Regions from separate parts of the Arthrobacter sp. GW460-12-1-14-TSB2 genome, predicted to be linked through region 1. Evidence: predicted binding sites of a transcription regulator. Region 1 holds the regulator's gene; the other holds the start of a gene.
The links. Region 1 encodes HspR, which represses chaperone genes until heat shock. Its sites were predicted from a motif close to AAGTTGAGTCNNNNNGACTCAACTT; they were not measured.

Region 1 (3,403 bases):
TTCCGACGCCGATATCAAGAAGGCTTACCGGAAGCTTGCGCGGCAGCACCACCCGGACACCAATGCGGGGGACGTCGCGTCGGAGAAGAAGTTCAAGGACATCTCCGAGGCTTACTCCGTGCTCTCGGATCCGGACGAGCGCCAGCAGTACGACGCTATCCGTGCCATGGGCGGCGGCGCCCGGTTTGCCCCTGGCGGCGGGGGCGGCGCGGCTGGCGGTGCCGGCTTCGAAGACCTCTTCGGCGGCCTCTTCACCGGTGGCGGCGGGCGCCACTCCGGCGGCTACAGCACCTCGGGCGGCATTCCGCCGGAGTTCGCCGATCTCTTCGGCGGACAATTCGGCGGGCCCGGCTCCGGAGCGGGATTCCAGCGTGCTCCGCAGAAGGGCGCCGACCGTACGGCCACCACCACGATTTCCTTCGCCGGTTCCATTCGCGGCACCACCATCGGGCTACGCGAACCGGACGGAGACGTCATCGACGTCCGTGTTCCCGCCGGGATCAAAGACGGCCAGAAAGTCCGTGTCCGCGGCAAGGGCCAGTACGGCCCGGCCGGCAACGGCGACCTGATGGTCACCGTCAATGTCAAGGGCCATGATTTCTACACGCGCGACGGCGACAACCTCCGCATCCATGTTCCGGTCACCTTTCCGGAGGCTGCGCTGGGCGCTGACATCGAAGTGCCGACGATCGACGGCGAAAAGGTCAAGGTCCGTGTTCCCGCGGGGACGCCCTCCGGGCGGACCCTGCGGGTCAAGGGTCGCGGAGTCAAGCACGCGAAGGCGACCGGTGACCTGCTGGTGACCATCGACGTCGTGGTTCCGCAGAAGCTGACCAAGGAGGCGGAGGACGCCGTGAAGGCGTTCGCTGCAGCCACGGACGGACACGATGTGCGGGCCGGACTGGCCGCCAAGGCACGTCTCTAGGGAACACACGGACTGGGATTAGCGGGAGGAGCCGGCGCCATGGACATTGATTTCGATCAGCCGATCTTCGTGATCTCGGTGGCGGCTGAGCTGGCGGACATGCACCCGCAGACGTTGCGGCAGTATGACCGGCTGGGCATCGTCTCGCCCAGCCGCGCGCCCGGAAAGTCCCGGCGCTACTCCCAGCGGGACGTCAACGTGCTCCGCGAGGTGCAGCGGCTCTCGCATGAGGGGGTGTCGCTGGAGGGCATCAAACGGATCCTCCAGCTGGAGAACCAGGTGGCCGCGCTGCAGCGCCGGGTGACTGAACTGACCGAGCAGCTGAGCAGCCGCCGCAGCCCGCTGGATTCGCGCATTTTCGCGGCCGGAGCAGCGGGCGACGTCGTGAGCCTGGCACGCGGCCAGCGGCCCCGTGCCCGCTCCCAGGCCGTGGTGGTGTGGCGGCCCCGTTCCACGGAGTGAACCCTGCTTCCTTGACAGGCGTAACCTGCCGGAACAGAGTGAATGGTCAAGCCCGTTCACTGCCCCGGAAGGAACGCCCTCATGGCCTTTGTGTCTGTCGGAAACGAAAACAGCACCACCGTTGAGCTTTACTACGAGGACCACGGACAGGGACAGCCGGTGGTCCTCATCCACGGATACCCCCTGGACGGCGCATCGTGGGAACGGCAGACCAGTGTGCTGCTGGAGGCAGGCTACCGGGTCATCACCTACGACCGCCGCGGCTTCGGCAAGTCCAGCCAGCCCACGGAGGGCTACGACTACGACACCTTTGCTGCCGACCTCAACACCCTGCTCACCGAACTTGACCTCACGGACGCCGTGCTGGTGGGCTTCTCGATGGGCACCGGCGAGGTGGCCCGCTACCTCAGCACCTACGGCTCGGGCCGGGTTTCCAAGGCAGTGTTCCTGGGTTCCCTCGAGCCTTTCCTGCTGAAGACGGAAGACAACCCCGACGGCGTCCCGCAGGACGTGTTCGACGGCCTGCTCAGTGCAGTGAAGGAAGACCGCTACGCGTTCTTCACGGAGTTCTTCAAGAACTTCTTCAACACCGACGACACCCTGGGCAGCCGCCTCAGCGAAGAAGCCCTGCGGGCCAACTGGGCCACCGCCAGCAAGTCCTCCGCCCATGCCTCCGTGTTTGCCCAGCCCACCTGGCTGACGGACTTCCGCGCGGACATCCCCAAGATCGATGTTCCTGCCCTCATCGTGCACGGAACGGCGGACAACATCCTGCCCATCGACGTCACCGGCCGCCGTTTCAAGGACGCGCTGCCCGCCGCGGACTACGTGGAGATCGAGGGTGCTCCGCACGGCATGCTGTGGACCCACGCGAAGGAAATCAACCAGGCCCTCCTTGCCTTCCTGAAGAAGTAGCCGGGGAGAAGAAGTACCTGGAGTTGCACGCCGCTAGGCGGTTGCGGCGCTGACCCTCAGCTGCATCAGGGCCAGGTCGATCAGCGGCGTGTCCGCCCCGAGGATTCGTGCCCGGCGGGTGAAGTCGCCCAGCAGGTGTTCTGTCTCGCCGGCGCGGCCGGCCACAACGTCTCGGTAGAGGGACGACGTGAAGGTTGATCCGGGCTGCGTCAGCATGTCCACGGACAGCTGACGTTCGTGGTCAGGCACCGGGTAGCCGGCCGCAACCGCGACGGCGCCGGCTTCGGCCAGCACCGAGTGCACGAAGTCCGTGCCGCCGGGTACCGCGACGATGGCGCCCACCGGTCCGCGCATCAGGCAGGTCACGGTTCCGGCGGACACGATGAATGCCCACTTGTGCCACATGGAGGCCAGGGCGTCCGCGGTGGCCGAAGCCTTGAAGCCAGGCACCGTCAGGGTTTCAACGGCCCGCAGGACGCGGTCGCTCGGCGGGCCGGACTGTTCCCCGACAGTGAGTGTGGCCAGCGGATTCATCTGCAGGATGTCGCCGTCCTCGGTGAGGGTGGTGACCACCTTGACGATCCCGCCCAGCACCCGGTCGGCGCCGAAGGCCGCTTCGAGAGCGTCCATGTGGGCCATGCCGTTGAGGAACGGGATGACCACCGTTTCCGGCCCCACTACCGGCGCGAGGTCTGCCAGCGCCTGGGGGAGGGCGGCGGCCTTGACCGTCACCAGCACCAGGTCGTACGGACCGTGCAGCTCAGGCGCCGTGACCAGCGCCGGTTCCATGACGTCTTCGCGGCCCAGGCCCGTGATGCGAAGGCCGCGCTGGCGCAGTGCGGCTGCCCGTCCTTCCCGCACCAGGAACGTCACGTCCCGGCCGCCCTGCGCCAGGCGGCCGCCGAAGTATCCGCCGGTTGCTCCGGCTCCGACAACCAGGATTCTTTGTGCGTTCTGCTGGCCGCTCATGCTGCTCCTCGGGGGGTTTGTGTCGCCGCCAATACCAAAATGACGGCGGGAAAGTTTCCTTCAGGTTAACTTTGCCACCCGCACTTTCCGCTATTTTGTCAGCGAACTTACCGTTTCCGGGCTTCGTATCCA
Region 2 (3,403 bases), on a different contig from region 1:
GCCGAACGAAGCTCGTCGATCCGGGCCCTGAGGTCACCGACGTGGTTGAGTCCGGCCTTCTCAGCTTCCCAGCGGGCGTTCAGCGCGGACAGGGCTTCCTTCTTGTCCGCCATGTCCGCCCGCAGCGCGGCCAGGCGTTCCACGGACGCGGCATCCTTCTCGTTGGCGAGGGCCAGTTCCTCCATGGTCAGCCGGTCCACCTGGCGCCGCAGCTGGTCGATCTCCTCCGGTGCGGAATCAATCTCCATGCGCAGCCGGGAGGCCGCCTCATCCACGAGGTCGATCGCCTTGTCCGGCAGCTGACGGCCCGAAATGTAGCGGTTGGAGAGCGTCGCGGCAGCCACCAGGGCGGAGTCCGCGATGGACACCTTGTGATGGGCTTCGTAGCGTTCCTTCAGGCCGCGGAGGATGCCGATGGTGTCGTCCACGCTCGGCTCGCCCACAAACACCTGCTGGAAGCGGCGCTCCAGGGCGGGGTCCTTCTCGATGTTTTCGCGGTATTCGTCCAGCGTGGTGGCGCCAATCAGGCGCAGCTCACCGCGGGCCAGCATGGGCTTGAGCATGTTGCCGGCGTCCATGGAACTGTCCCCGGAGGCGCCTGCACCCACCACGGTGTGGAGTTCGTCGATGAAGGTGACGATCTGCCCTTCGGAGCTCTTGATCTCCTCCAGGACGGCCTTCAGCCGCTCCTCGAACTCGCCGCGGTACTTGGCCCCGGCCACCATCGAGGCGAGATCCAGGGCAATCAGGGTCTTGCCGCGCAGGCTTTCCGGCACGTCGTTGGCGACGATCCGCTGGGCCAGCCCCTCGACCACGGCGGTCTTGCCGACACCCGGCTCGCCGATGATCACCGGGTTGTTCTTGGTGCGTCGGCTCAGTACCTGGATGATGCGGCGGATCTCGGCGTCACGGCCGATCACCGGGTCCAGCTTTCCGGAGCGGGCGATCGCGGTGAGGTCCGTGCCGAACTTCTCCAGCGCCTGGAAGGTGTTCTCCGGGTCCGCGTTGGTGACCTTGCGGTCCCCTCGGACACCCGGCAGGGCGGCGAGCAGGGCCTCGTGGGAGGCACCGGCGTCGCGCATTAGCTTCCCGACGGCGTCACTGCCGGCGGAGAGCCCCAGCAGCAGGTGCTCGGTGGAAACGAAGGTGTCCCCCAGTTTGTCGGCCTCATTCTGGGCGTTCTTGATGGCCTGCAGGGCGGTGCGGGACAGCTGGGCCTGCTGCACCGAGGTGCCGGACGACGCCGGCAATGCCTTGATGGCGGTACTTGCCTGGACGCTGACGGCATCCGGATCGGCGCCGGTGGCGCGGAGGAGCGCGACGGCGACGCCCTCGCGCTGGTCCATCAGCGCCTTGAGCAGGTGGGCCGGCTCAACCTGGGGATTTCCTGCCGTGGAGGCGTTCATGGCTGCTGCCGAAAGAGCCTCCTGGCTCTTGGTGGTGAACTTGGCGTCCAAAGAGAGCTCCTTTCGGGGATAGATCAACTCTTAAAGTTGAGTGTACATGACTCAACTTTGCCGGACGTGGCCTCAAGGTCCATGTTTGCCGACGGCGAAATGGCTGTCTAGGGGCGATCGGCCCCCGCCCCCGAACGCAGCGCCCCGGCAGCGCTCCCGGCGTGGCCAAAGCGCCACCGACCCTGCGCCACCGACGCTGTGCCACCGGATGATCGGCGGCTAGTCGGCGCCGACGCCGGTGACGAGCGTAATCCAGCCCAGATGCCGGGAGACGGCAGCGTGGTCGTTGTAGAAGCCGGTGAAACTGGACGGCAGGCCGCCAGGCAGAACGCTCGACGTCGACAGCACGCCCACCAGTCTTCCGCCGACGATGAGGGGTCCGCCGGAGTCCCCCGCCAGCGGGTGCCCTGTCCGCGACTGCGTCCGCACGGACAAGCCGCCAAAAGCGTCCGAACCCTGCCCCGACACCTCCACTCCGGCAGCCTTGACCTGGACGGACATGGCGCCGGCGCCCTCAGTCTCGTCACCCCAGCCGAATACGCGCGCAGGCGATCCCGCCGCCGGGAAGGTCCGGGACAGGCCGGCATAGATTGCGGGATGCGGGGTGGAGAGCTTGAGCAGCAGTACGTCGCCCACTGGCGACGGGTAGCGGGCCGCGATTGTCCGGACCACACCCCCGGCACCGAGGTACGGCGTGTCGAGCCGGACGGAACGAAGGCTCGCGGAGTCGCAGTGCCTGGCCGTAATCACCCAGTTGGCTGAAATCTGACTGCCCGTGCACGCCACCCTGGTGCCGGCGGTGTCGTAGGCGATCTGCACCGCGAAGGGTGCCTCGTCGATGGAAACCGTCTCGCCGCCGGCAATGTCCGTCCCGCCGCGCGAGGGTCCGACGAGGCCCGGGTCCGGCGCACCGGGCGCCGGGAGCGCACCGGAAACCGGCAGCGACGTAAGCGCACCGGACGCCGGCGCCCCCGACGCCGGCAGCGACGTCAGGGATATGAGAAGTGCAGCGGCAGCCGTCACACGCAAAGCGCGGAGAACCCGGGCCTTCAGGCGGCAACGCATTTTCATATGGTAGGACTCGCGCCCCGGAAAAGTTAGCCCTCACGCAACAGCCGGCCCGGACACGCAGGAGGGCGGTTCCCCCAAGGAACCGCCCTCCGGCTGGCGTGGCAGGCGCATCGCAGTGACCTTCCACACAGAGACTTCTCTGGTGGACCGCCGCCCACCGCGAGGCGGGCAGACGGTCCGGTAACGACACTACAATGCATTTGCCAGCATGTCACGAAGATGACAAAAGCAGTCATACCGCGGTGGGTATTGTGGGAGCCATGGAGCACACCCAGGACGCCAGCACCCCCACCGCCCAGCACATCTTCATCGACAAGGAGAACCCGGCCGTCTGGCGGGCGCTGAACGGTCTCGGCCTGAAAGCACGCGAGGCTGCCGATGAAGCCGGCATCAGCAGGGCCCTGACCGAGCTGCTGAACGTCCGCATCTCGCAGATCAACGGCTGCGCCTACTGCCTGAACATGCACGTTGCCGATGCCGTCAAAAAGGGTGAAACCACCCAGCGGCTTGCGGTGCTGGCCGCCTGGCGGGACACTGCGCTGTTCACGGAGCAGGAACGCGCGGCCCTGGCGCTGGCGGAGTCCATCACCACCCTGCCCGATGCCCACACCCGTGAACGGGAGGATGCCTACGCCCGGCAGCACCTGAACGCGGCCGAATACTCAGCGGTGAGCTGGCTGGTGATTACGATGAACGCCTTCAACCGCGTATCCATCACCAGCCAGCACCCCGTGCGGCCTGAGGCCAAGGAGGATCTCGCCGCGCGGGGCTGACCGGGCAGGGCTGACCAAAGAGGCTGATGCTAGGCAGGGTAGACGGCCACCGCGGTCGCCTTGATCACGAAGTAGACGGTCATTCCCGGCGCAAGCCCCAGG

Region 2: a site for HspR is predicted at 1,491-1,515, ahead of clpB (ATP-dependent chaperone ClpB). Genes of this name have one in related genera too.

What each region holds. Positions count from the first base shown of each region.
Region 1 is NZ_JBWKYC010000020.1:36,879-40,281, forward strand. It holds gene AC07YR_RS19480 (DnaJ C-terminal domain-containing protein) at 1-925, shown strand, start outside; gene AC07YR_RS19485 (heat shock protein transcriptional repressor HspR) at 965-1,387, shown strand; gene AC07YR_RS19490 (alpha/beta fold hydrolase) at 1,469-2,302, shown strand; gene AC07YR_RS19495 (ketopantoate reductase family protein) at 2,336-3,271, opposite strand.
Region 2 is NZ_JBWKYC010000013.1:23,207-26,609, forward strand. It holds gene clpB (ATP-dependent chaperone ClpB) at 1-1,457, opposite strand, end outside; gene AC07YR_RS15405 (S1 family peptidase) at 1,677-2,528, opposite strand; gene AC07YR_RS15410 (carboxymuconolactone decarboxylase family protein) at 2,789-3,301, shown strand; gene AC07YR_RS15415 (TOBE domain-containing protein) at 3,331-3,403, opposite strand, start outside.